3 regions of the Uliginosibacterium sediminicola genome follow, and region 2 is predicted to be linked to each of the others. Evidence: predicted binding sites of a transcription regulator. Region 2 holds the regulator's gene; each other region holds the start of a gene.
What was found. The regulator FliA, encoded in region 2, starts transcription of late flagellar genes. The targets are predictions, from matches to a motif close to CTAAAGTTNNNNNNNNNNNNGCCGNTA.

Region 1 (3,953 bases), on a different contig from region 2:
CGCCACTTCGCGGCCGAACTGGCAGTCAGCAATCGTCGCCTGCAGGAAGTGGCGATGATCGATCCGCTGACGGGCTTTCCCAATCGACGCTTGTTCATCGATCGCATGTTGCAGGAGTGGGCGGCGTCCACGCGCAATCGCCGACCCCTGTCCTGCATCGTGATCGACATCGACCACTTCCGGCGTGTCAATGATGCCTACGGCCCTGAGGTCGGGGACTCGGTATTGCGTCAGGTGTGTCAGTCGATTCGTTCAGCTTTGCGTACGCAGGATATGGTGGCGCGAACCGGGGGAAATGAGTTCCTGGTGATGTGCCCGGATACCGCCATCGAGGCGGCGCAAGCCTGCGCCGAGCGGCTGCGCGCAGCCGTCGAGGGCGCAGACATCGTCTCCGGCATGCTTAAACTCAGGCTCACCATCAGCCTGGGCGTGGCGACACGCGACAGCAGCATCAGCGATGCTGACACGTTGATCAGGCGTGCGGAGTACGCGGTCGAGGTCGCCAAAAAAGAAGGGCGCAACCGCATCTCCAACATGCAGATGCATCCGCCCGGCCACTGAGTTGCCTGAAAGGCGGCACCTGTCTAATGAAATAAATTTCAATAAAAACAAATTCTTAAAAGTTTTTTTAGAAATTTTCTCAAGCCGTCTCAAGGCCGGCCGATAGATTGCCAAGCAAGTGAAAATGCAGGCTTGCTCCTTCGTGTTAACCGCAGTGCGACCAACCCTTGTAAGACGGCTTCTTACACGGGGTGGCGTTCGCCTTTGTACATCATTTTCCGCCCCCCCCTGATAGGACCCTCGCGTTCTTCGGGGAACAATGCGTTCCATGGCGTATCAGCTCCTGATACGTGGGATGAAAAAAACGGGGGTCGAACATGGCAGCAAATATCAACGATGAGATCAGAGACCTGAATCTTGCCTATCTCATGCTCGCCCAGCAGATGCTCAATGCTGACCGCGAAGCCGCAATGATGAAGCTGGGCGTTGGTAGCGATGTCGCCGATCTGATCAGCAATCTGGCGCCGGGTCAGATCCTGCGTATGGCGGCCTGCGACATGCTCCTGTGTCAGTTCCGTTTTGACGACGTCCTGTTGCTCAACCTGTTGTCTAATCATGATCGCGACAATCAGGCCGCCCGTATCCATGCCACCATCCTCGCTGCTGCGCAGCCGGTTGGTCATCTCGCCTGAGGGGATTGCCATGCGCATGAAAAGTCTCGTTCAGGATGCTCGCGAAACCCAGCTGGCGATGAACATGATCGAACTGGGCGCGCGCATGCAGATGCTCGAATCCGAAACCGGTTTGTCGCGTGAGCGCCTGCTCAAGCTGTACAAGGAAATTCGTGGCGAATCGCCCCCCAAGGGCATGTTGCCGTTTTCGACCGACTGGTTCATCCCCTGGCAGCAAAACGTGCACGCCTCGCTGTTCATGTCCTTCCTCGGTTTCATCAATCGCAATACCGAGTTGCGCGGCCTGGATGCCACGCTCAAGGCCTTCCGCATGTATCGCGACCACACCGAGACCAATGATCTGGAGCAGGTGCTGAGCCTGACCCGGGCCTGGACTCTGGTGCGCTTCTTCGACGCCAAGATGCTGCAACTGGCCTGCTGCACCAAGTGCGGCGGCGGTTTTGTGGCCCACGCTTACGACCCGACGCAAGGCTATGTCTGCGGTCTTTGTCATATTCCGGCGCGTGCCGGCAAGGGTAAGCGTGCAGTAGGCCGTTCGGCCGCTAGCGACAGTTTGCAAATCGCGGTCTGATCCGGGTTTTCCCGAGCGATTCGACCGGTTTCACCGCTGACCTCCTTCCTGCGTTGCAGGGAGTTAGCCGCCGCCAGCATGTCTGGCGGCGTTTTTTTTTGCCGTTCGCGGATCATCATTTCTGCCTCTGGCTAGCACATGGCCTGCCATCAGCACTGCCTCGATTCGATTGATCCGCGCTTGTGCCTTAAGTTTGCGCGCGTGGAGCCGATACCCAACAGGGGATTGGATCAATCATTTCAGCCGATGTAGCTGCTTGTTCGTGGGGTCGAAGCGATGTTTCTGATTATTGGCTACGTCATCATTCTGGGGGCCGCACTGGGAACCTACTCGGTGCACGGCAGTCTGGCGGCCTTGTGGGTGCCGATGGAGTACATCGCCATCGTGGGTCTGACCATCGGCGGCTTTGTTGCCGGCAATGGCATCAAGGCGATCAAGGGCACGATTGGCGCACTGCCCAAGGTGTTCAAGGGCTCCGGTCTGAACAAGGCGGTCTACATGGACCTGCTGGCCATGCTGTTCGAAATCCTCGCCAAGGTGCGCAAGGAAGGCCTGATGTCGATTGAAGGCGACATCGAGAATCCCGACAGCAGCGCCATCTTCTCCAAATACCCCAAGCTGCAGCACAACCATCACGTGATGGAATTCCTGACCGACTATCTGCGCATGATGGTGGGCGGCAATCTCAATGCCTTCGAGCTTGAGAACCTGATGGATGTCGAAATCGAAACGCATCACCTTGAGGCGCACCAGGCACCGCACATCATCTCCAAGGTGGGCGATGCGACACCGGCCTTCGGTATCGTCGTCGCGGTGATGGGCGTGGTGAACGTGATGGGCTCGGTGGGTGAGCCGCCTGCAGTGCTGGGCAAGATGATCGGCGGTGCGCTGGTCGGCACCTTCCTCGGTATCCTTATTTCATACGGTTTTGTGGCGCCGATTGCCGGTCAGCTCGAACAGATCTGCGAAGAAGAAGGCAAGATCTACCAGTGCATGAAGACGGTATTGCTGGCCAGCATGAATGGCTATGCGCCGCAGGTGGCCGTGGAGTTCGGCCGCAAGGTCTTGTTCTCAACCGATCGCCCGGGCTTTGCCGAGCTGGAAGAGGACATCAAGAGCCGTAAGGGCAAGTGAGCGGACACGGCACTCTGAGACCCGATCATGGCGGATAACAATCAGCAGCCCATCGTCGTCAAACGCATCAAGAAGGGCGGTGGCGGCGCGCACGGTGGTGCATGGAAAATCGCCTATGCCGACTTCGTGACGGCAATGATGGCCTTCTTCCTGCTCATGTGGCTGCTCGGCTCGACCACGCAGGGTGACCTCAAGGGGATTGCCGATTTCTTCCAGAGCCCGCTCAAGCTCTCGCTCAACGGCGGGCGTGGCACAGGTGCTGCCTCCAGCCCGATTGAGGGGGGCGGCAAAGATCTGACTCGCGCTGTCGGTGACGTCGCCAATTCCAATTTCAAGGAAAAACGTTCGGCGGCCAAGGTCATGGTGACGCCGCCCGAGATGCAGCAGAAGGACAGTACCAAGTTCCTGCAAAGCGACGGGGCTGCGGCTTTGAAGTTGCAGATGACGGCCGAGGCCGAACGCATCGAGCGCAGCAAGATGCAGGAGCTGAAGGCGCGCATCGAGGCGATGGTGGAGGCCAGTCCGACGCTGCGCCAGATCAAGCGCCAGCTCTTGCTCGACATGACACCTGACGGCTTGCGTGTGCAGATCGTCGATGAGAAGAATCGGCCAATGTTCGACTCGGCCAGCGCCGAGCTCAAGTCCTACACGCGCGAGATCCTGCGCGCGCTGGCGCCCGAACTCAATCGCTTCGGCAATCGCCTGAGCATTGCCGGTCATACCGATGCTGCGCAGTTCCCCGGTGGCGCCACCGGCTTCACCAACTGGGAGTTGTCGGCCAATCGGGCCAACGCATGTCGGCGCGAGCTGGTACTGGGCGGCCTGGAGAGTGACAAGATCGTCCGCGTGACGGGGCTGGCGGCCACTATTCCGCTTGATCGCAATGATCCCTACAGCCCGACCAACCGGCGGATCAGCATTGTGGTACTCAACAAGCGTGCGGAAGATGTCTTGCTGCACGAAGGGCAAACGCCCGACACAACGGAGCCGCAGGCGCTGTCGCCTTCGGCTGACTCATCGGTGGTAGCCGGTGAGGCACCACGCGAAAAAACGCG
Region 2 (3,953 bases):
CTTTGCCTGGAGCGAGATTTCGCGCACCGCGCCGGCCCGCACGCAGATGATGAGCGAGCTGCTTGAAGCCGGCTTCTCGGCCCAGCTGACGCGCCAGCTCACTGAACCGATTCCGGCCGATTCCGAACTCAACGATGCGCGCGATCTGGTGCGCCAGCTGATCAATCGTGACCTGCGCCTGCAGGACTGCGACGCCGACATCATCGACCGTGGCGGCGTGTTCGCCCTGGTCGGCCCGACCGGCGTCGGCAAGACCACCACCACCGCCAAGCTGGCGGCGCGCTGCGTAGTGCGTCACGGCGCCGACCGCCTGGCGCTGATCACCACTGACGGCTACCGGATCGGCGCGCACGAACAGCTGCGCATCTATGGCCGCATTCTCGGTGTGCCGGTGCATGTGGTACGCGATGCCAGCGATCTGCGCCAGACCCTGCAGGAGCTGCGCAACAAGCACATGGTGCTGATCGATACGGTCGGCATGGGCCAGCGCGACAAGATGGTGCTGGAGCAGGCTGCCATGCTCAATTCCGCCGGCAAGGTGCGTCGCCTGCTGTGCCTCAATGCCACGGTGCGCGGCGACACCATGGACGACGTGGTGCGCGCCTACCGCACGGCCGATCTGGCCGGCTGCATCTTCACCAAACTCGACGAAGCCACTTCGGTGGCGCCCGCGCTCGATGTGGCGATGCGCAACGAGCTGAGCGTGCTCTATCTGGCCACCGGCCAGCGCGTGCCGGAAGACCTGCACCTGCCCAATCGCAACTATCTGGTACATCGCGCGCTGCGCGAGCTGCCGCCCGATTCACCCTGGAAGCTGGACCGCGCCGATGCCGGTTTGCTAATGAGCGAACCGCGTCCGCCGGGCAATTCGACAATGTAAATTGGTGTTACGGGGGCTCAAGTTCTGCGCGGCAGTTGCCGTAACAGAGTGTGTGCTCCTTTCTCGTTCTGTCCCGCGTATCGCTGAGGTTTTCAGCACGTGAATTGAGCAAGAACAAGGCCCTTTTTTCGAGCGGCGCGCAAGCGAGCCGCAGAGCAAAATGTTCCCATGCAGCAGTCAAACTGGTGTGTGACCACTCTTAAGAGAGAGCACGATGTATAACGCAGCGGGAACCCTGGATAAAGATCAGCTGGTCGCGCGCTACGCGCCGCTGGTCAAACGGATCGCCTACCACCTGATGGCCAAGCTGCCGGCCAGTGTGCAGGTCGAAGACATCATTCAGAACGGCATGCTGGGCCTGCTCGACGCCATGGGGCGTTATGAAGAGGGCCTCGGCGCGCAGTTCGAAACCTATGCCGTGCAGCGCATCCGTGGCGCCATGCTCGATGGCCTGCGCGAAAACGATTGGCTGCCGCGCAGCCTGCGCCGCGAAATGCGACGTATTGAAACGGCGATCCACAATCTTGAACAGCAACACGGCCGTCAGCCGACCGAGCGCGAACTGGCCGAGTCCCTGGGCATGACCCTGGCCGACTATCAGAAGATGCTGCAGGAAGCGCGCGGCTATCAGCTGGTGTACTTCGAAGACTTCGGCGACGAAGAGGAAGACGACTACCTCGAACGCCACATCGTTGGCGAAAACAACGATCCGCTCAAGCTGCTCGAAGAAGCGGGCATGCGCCACGTGCTGATCAAGGCCATCGAAGACCTGCCCGACCGTGAAAAGATGGTCATGGGCCTCTACTACGAAGAAGACCTCAACCTGCGTGAAATCGGCGAAGTGCTGGGTGTTTCCGAGTCCCGCGTCTGTCAGCTGCACAGCCAGGCCATTGCGCGTCTGCGTGCACGCATCGCCAGCGGCCGCGAGTCCTCGATGCCCAAATCCGCCAGCCGCCGCGCCAGCGCTGCCTAAGCCGCGGATCACGGGGAGCGCGTCGCGATGGATCTGATCAGCATCGCCGGTCTGCTGCTTGGCATCAGCGTGATCATCGCGGGCCAGCTGCTCGAAGGTGGCCACCTGCAATCGCTGGTGCAGCCGACGGCCCTGATGATTGTGCTCGGCGGCACGGTCGGCGCCGTCATGCTGCAAAGCCCTTTGCACGTTTTTCTGCGCGGTTTGCGCATGGCCGGCTGGGTGCTCAAACCGCCAGCTTCACCGATGCGCGAGCAGATCGAACAGATTGTCGCCTGGGCCGCGATTGCGCGCCGCGAGGGCCTGCTCTCGCTCGAAGACAAGATCCAGAACCTGCCCGATCCCTTCATGCGCAAGGCCGGTCAGCTGCTGGTCGACGGCGTTGAGCCGCAGCACATCCGCGAAGTCATGGAAATCGACATCGGCACCTGGGAGGCGCAGCAGAAGCAAGCCGCCAAGATCTGGGAAGCCGCTGGCGGCTATTCGCCCACCATCGGCATTCTCGGCGCGGTGATGGGCCTCATCCACGTGATGGAAAACCTCTCCGACCCCGGCAAGCTGGGCGCCGGCATCGCGGTGGCCTTTGTCGCCACGATCTATGGCGTCGGCTTGGCCAATCTGGTGTTCCTGCCGATGGCCAAGAAGCTGCAGGCGAATATCGCCCGCCTGGTCGCGGCGCGTGAAATGGCGCTCGACGGCGTCATCGCCATCGCTCACGGCGAGAATCCGCGCATCATCGAGAGCCGGCTACAGGCGTATTTGAGCTGAGCCGGCAGCCTGCGCTCATTCGTGGCGCAGCGCTTCGATGGGGTCCAGCTGCGCCGCCCGCCGCGCCGGCATATAACCAAACAGCACGCCAATCGCCGCCGAGAACAGGAAGGCCAGCAGATTGATCTGCGGGTCGAACTGGAAGGGCAGCTTCATCAGGTTCGACAAGCTGATCGAGGCAGCCAGCGCCAGCGCGATCCCGATCAGGCCACCGAGCGCGGATAGCGCAATCGCCTCGACCAGGAACTGCAGCAAGACCTCGCGTGCCAGCGCGCCAATCGCCAGGCGGGTGCCGATCTCGCGGGTGCGCTCGGTGACCGAGACGAGCATGATGTTCATGATGCCGATGCCGCCGACCAGCATGCTCACCGCCGCCACGGCGCCGAGCAGGGTGGTGAGGATGCGGGTGGTGCCGGAGAGCGTCTGCGCGATCTGCTTGGTATCGACGATCTGGAAGTTGTCGAGCTGCCCGCTCTGGATATTGCGCCGCTGGCGCATCAGCGCGGTGATGTCGGCACTCACTTCGTCGGTGTCGTAGCCGTCCTTGGCCGACAGGTAGATGGTCGGGATCTCCTGCGCGCTGGAGGCGCCCCAGATTCGCCGCAGCATGGTCTTCAGCGGCACCAGGATCACATCGTCCTGATCATTGCCGAAACCGCCCTGACCCTTGGACTTGAGCGTGCCGACCACCTCGCAGGTGACTGAGCGGAAACGCATTTTCTGGCCGATCGGATCATGGCCAGCGAACAGCTTGTTGCGGATGGTGTCGCCGATGATGCAGGCGGCGCGCCCGCTTTCCTGCTCCGACTCGCTGAACATGCGGCCTTCGGCGATCTCCCAGTTGGTCACCGAGAAGTAGTCATTGGTCACGCCGGTGGCCTGGGTCGACCAGTTTTGCTGCAGGAACACCGCGCTGCCAAAGCGTTGCGCGCTGGGCGCCACGGCGCGCACGCCGACGATTTCGCGCTCGATGGCCTCGGCATCGGTCAGCTTGAAATCCGGCGGATTACTGCCGCCGGTGCCCGCCGAAAAGCCGCGCCCGGGGCGCAGGATCAGCAGATTGCTGCCCAAGCTCTGCACCTGTGCCTGGATCGAACGCGTCGCGCCATGGCCCAGGGTGACCATGGTAATCACCGCCGCCACGCCGATCACGATGCCCAGGGTGGTCAGGAAGGCACGCATCAGGTTGCGGCGGATTTCGCGCAGTGCGAGGAGCAGGGCGTTCCAGATCATGGGTGTTGTGGCGACGTGATATTGCAGCGTTTTGAATGGCGGCTTTTTGACGCGAAGGGCGCGAAGGGCGCAGAGAACAGCGAAGGAATGCTTTGCTTG
Region 3 (3,953 bases), on a different contig from region 2:
CGAAGTCGCCGAGTAGAGCCGCCGGCCAGCAGACCGGGCAGCCAGATCAGTTACGTCTGCGCGGTGCCGACTGTGGTGCGGGACCACCACGTTGTTCGATGTGGCGGAAAGTGATACGGCCCTTGCTGAAATCATAGGGCGACATCTCCAGCGTCACCTTGTCACCGGCGAGGATGCGGATATGGTGCTTGCGCATCTTGCCCGAGGTGTAGGCGATCAGCGGGTGGCCGTTTTCCAGAGTCACGCGAAAACGTGAGTCCGGCAGCACTTCCGCGACAACGCCCTGCATTTCAAGGAGTTCTTCCTTAGCCATGATGAGTGTCCGAGTAGGCAGGACCTGCAACAGGTCTTGCAAAAATGAAAAGCGCAAAGCCCGGCTCACGCCGGGCTTTGCGCTGACTGACAGCAATAATCAAGCTGCTGTGATGTTCGAAGCTTGCTGACCCTTGGGGCCATTGACGAGCTCGAAATTGACGCGCTGACCTTCGGTCAGGGTCTTGAAACCTGCGCTCTGAATTGCAGAGAAATGTGCGAAAAGGTCCTGGCCGCCATCATCCGGCGTAATGAAACCAAAACCCTTAGCGTCGTTGAACCACTTGACTGTACCGATTGCCATGCCTATCTCCTGAAACGTGTTTGGGCTATGCCCCGAGGGACGATTCAAGATGACAGGGAGATGAAGGGCGGAATACCGGAAAACGGCGGGTACTGACCAGACAACAGGACTGACTTAATGATCGCTGGGCGCACTGTGCACTGCTTCGCCTGCGCTGGCAAGCTTTATCGCAATTCAATGCGTAACTTAGCCGCCCGCCGCCGCACCCGCCAATGACAAAAACATCTCAACGCGACTCACACGACAAGCTCACCCGCCAGCGGCTGCAGCATCGCCTGCAGCAAGGCCTGGCCTCGCAAACCACGCGCCTGCAGCAGGACCAATTTGGCCTGTGCTGCCGGCAGGCAGAGGTCCGCACCGCCCACCACGCCGACGGCAGCCAGACTGCTGCCGGCCTGATAAGTCATCATCTCGACCCGGCCATGCTCGCACTGGCTGATCGCCAACAGGGCAATGCCACGCGCCTGTGCAGCGGCCAGGGCCGCGAGGAAGGCCTCATCCTGCGGCGCATTGCCGCTGCCATAACAGACCAGTAACCAGGCTGCCGGCGGCGCCGGCAAGCTCAAGGCCGCCTGCAGCATGGCGACCGGAAAGCCCGGATGCACGCACAGCACCCAGACTGTGGCGGCGGCCAAGCCCTTCTCCAGCTCCACCAGCTCGGCCAGCAGCGCAGTGCGCCGTTCCGAGAGCGCCTGCTCCGCGCGGCGCGCCGGCAACAAGGCTTGCGCGTCCAGCTTGACGACACCGTCCTCCACCCGTGCCAAAGGCGAACAACGCGGCGAGACAAAGGCTTCCAACGCCTGGGCGCTGCGCTTGATCGCGCGATTGCCACGCAACACCTGACCGGCAAAACACACCATGACTTCCTGCAGCTGCGCGGTGGCGGCCACGGCCAGCGCATCGCTGAAATTGCGTGGTGCGTCAGAGTTTTCATACGCCAACGGATACTGTGATCCCGTCAGCACCACCGGCTTGTCGATACCCGGCAGCAAATAGGACAGCGCTGCGGCCGTCCAGGCCAGGGTGTCGGTGCCATGCAAGACTACGAAACCATCGAAGTGCGACCAGGCTGCCAGCAGGCTGCGTGCGATCTGCCCCCAATCGGCCGGCTGCATGCTGGCGCTGTCCAGCGGTTTATCCAGTGCGCGCAACTCACAGTGTGCGGCGGGCGGCAACAAACCGCGCGTGCGCAGCACCTCGGCAAACAGCGCGACCGGCATGGGCGCCAGCGGCTGACCGGCCGAGGCAATCGTCCCGCCGGTATACAAGATCAGAATACGACTCAAACCAGCCCCTTCTCAGACATATCCATTTCCACTTCGTAGCGTATATCACGCCTTTCGTCGTCAGGCGCTCAAGCAGGCCTGTCGATCTTCCGCTAAACCAGACAGGGCCGACGGCAGACTTTCCCGGCAAGCATGGCTCAAACGCTGAAAAAGCGCTAAAGTTTGCATCACTTTGCCCGTTATGCCCGGTGTGAAGGTGGATCCAGAATACTGGACTGCCCTATCCTTGAGTTCATATCGAATGATTGGGGAACGCTTTGAAAATCGATAATTCAATAAAATCATCTGGCCAGGTAACTGGCGAGAACCGAACGCGCAGCGCGCGCGAGAGCGGCTCATCGAGCACCTCGTCAGCGTCCGCCGCGACGACCCAGGTTGCCCTGTCTGGCGGCTTGCAGCGCTATAACGAGATCCTCTCGCAAGCGCCGATTGTCGACAACGGCAAGGTGGACGAAATCAAGCAAGCCATCAGCAATGGTGATTTCCAGGTTGATCCGGAAAAAGTCGCTGACGGTCTGATTGAAAGTGTCCGTCAGATGCTGGCTGCGCAACCTAGTGCCGCGTGAACACGGCTAACGACCTAGGCGCCTTGCGCCAGCGTCTGCTCGCCCTGCTGGGCGCCGAGCGTGAGCTGGTCAAGAAATTCATCGAGCTTCTCAACGAGGAGCGCGAGATTCTGCTGCAACCGGACATGGAACCACTGTTCGGCCTTGCAGAGCGCAAAGGTCAGTTGGCGCGACAGCTTGACCAGCTGGCGACCGTGCGTAGTGGCATCCTGACCCAGGCGCGTGTCACAGCAGACCGCGAAGGCATTGAGCAGTTTGTCGGCAAGGCCCACCTGGCCACCTGGCAGGACTTTCTTGCCGTGGTCACCCAGGCGCGCGACCTCAATGTGGCCAATGGCCGCATCATCACCGAGCGGCTCAAGCACAATCACCAGGCCCTCGCCTTCCTGATGGCGCACGCCGATCAGCCGGCCACCTATGGGCCGGATGGTGTGTCGCGCATGCGTCCGGGCTCGCGCATCCTCGGCAGCGTCTAAAGCCGCCTGTTTCAGGCGTCTTTCATGCCCAGGCGCTCCATCCGGTAGCGCAGGGAGCGGAATGTCACGCCCAGCAATTGCGCCGCGCGCGTGCGATTGCCCGCGGTTTTCCCCAGCGCTTCGATGATGGCCTGCTTCTCGACGCGATCCAGATAGTCCTGCAGATTGCCATGCACGCTGCCGCTCTCCTCGCTGGGCCCGCACTCGGGCTCCAGACGCAGATCGGGCTCATCGATGGTATCGCCCAGCGCCAGCGCCATGGCGCGCTCCAGAATATTTTCCAGCTCGCGGACATTGCCGGGGAATGAATAGCGCTGCAGCGCCTGCAAGGCGCCGGAGGTCAGCATCGGCGCAGCCTGGCCGGAAGCAGCCGACATGCGCTCCAGAATGTTGTGCGCCAGCGCTGGAATGTCTTCACGCCGCTCACGCAGCGCCGGCATCTGCAGTTCGATTACGTTGAGGCGGTAGAACAAGTCCTGGCGAAAATGCCCGGCATCGACCTGCGCCTTGAGATTCTTGTGCGTGGCCGAGATGATGCGCACATCGACAGCCTGCTCCTGCGTATCGCCAACGCGGCGCACGCGGCGCTCCTGGATCACGCGCAAGAGCTTGACCTGCATGGCCAGCGGCAGATCCGCCACTTCGTCGAGAAACAGGGTGCCGCCGTGCGCAGCCTGGAAGAAGCCGTCCCGATCCCCCTCAGCACCGGTGAACGCACCTTTGCGGTAACCGAAAAACTCGGACTCCATCAGGTTTTCTGGAATCGCGCCGCAGTTCACCGCCACAAACGGCGCTGCCGCCCGCGGACCCAGGTGGTGGATCATGCGTGCCGCACGCTCCTTGCCGCTCCCCGACTCGCCCGCCACATAGACCGGCGCCAGGCTGCGCGCCAGGCGCTCAATCATGTTGCGTACCTGCTCCATGGCCGCCGAATTGCCGGTGATGTTGGGGCTGTTCTCGCGCAGCACCGCCTTGCCCGGCACATCCAGAGCCGATTTGACGAGGGTGC

Region 1: a site for FliA is predicted at 1,951-1,977, ahead of motA (flagellar motor stator protein MotA). Genes of this name have one in related genera too.
Region 3: a site for FliA is predicted at 2,058-2,084, ahead of flgM (flagellar biosynthesis anti-sigma factor FlgM). Genes of this name have one in related genera too.

Annotation. Positions count from the first base shown of each region.
Region 1 covers NZ_JBDIVE010000002.1:91,155-95,107, reverse strand. The annotation lists gene ABDB84_RS04220 (sensor domain-containing diguanylate cyclase) at 1-561, shown strand, start outside; gene flhD (flagellar transcriptional regulator FlhD) at 879-1,193, shown strand; gene flhC (flagellar transcriptional regulator FlhC) at 1,204-1,764, shown strand; gene motA (flagellar motor stator protein MotA) at 2,041-2,898, shown strand; gene motB (flagellar motor protein MotB) at 2,926-3,953, shown strand, end outside.
Region 2 covers NZ_JBDIVE010000018.1:13,942-17,894, reverse strand. The annotation lists gene flhF (flagellar biosynthesis GTPase FlhF) at 1-880, shown strand, start outside; gene ABDB84_RS19575 (RNA polymerase sigma factor FliA) at 1,095-1,853, shown strand; gene ABDB84_RS19570 (flagellar motor protein) at 1,881-2,621, shown strand; gene ABDB84_RS19565 (ABC transporter permease) at 2,637-3,854, opposite strand.
Region 3 covers NZ_JBDIVE010000002.1:441,490-445,442, forward strand. The annotation lists gene flgA (flagellar basal body P-ring formation chaperone FlgA) at 1-16, shown strand, start outside; gene infA (translation initiation factor IF-1) at 47-313, opposite strand; gene ABDB84_RS05925 (cold-shock protein) at 413-616, opposite strand; gene ABDB84_RS05930 (asparaginase) at 853-1,902, opposite strand; gene flgM (flagellar biosynthesis anti-sigma factor FlgM) at 2,160-2,468, shown strand; gene ABDB84_RS05940 (flagella synthesis protein FlgN) at 2,465-2,944, shown strand; gene ABDB84_RS05945 (sigma-54-dependent transcriptional regulator) at 2,956-3,953, opposite strand, start outside.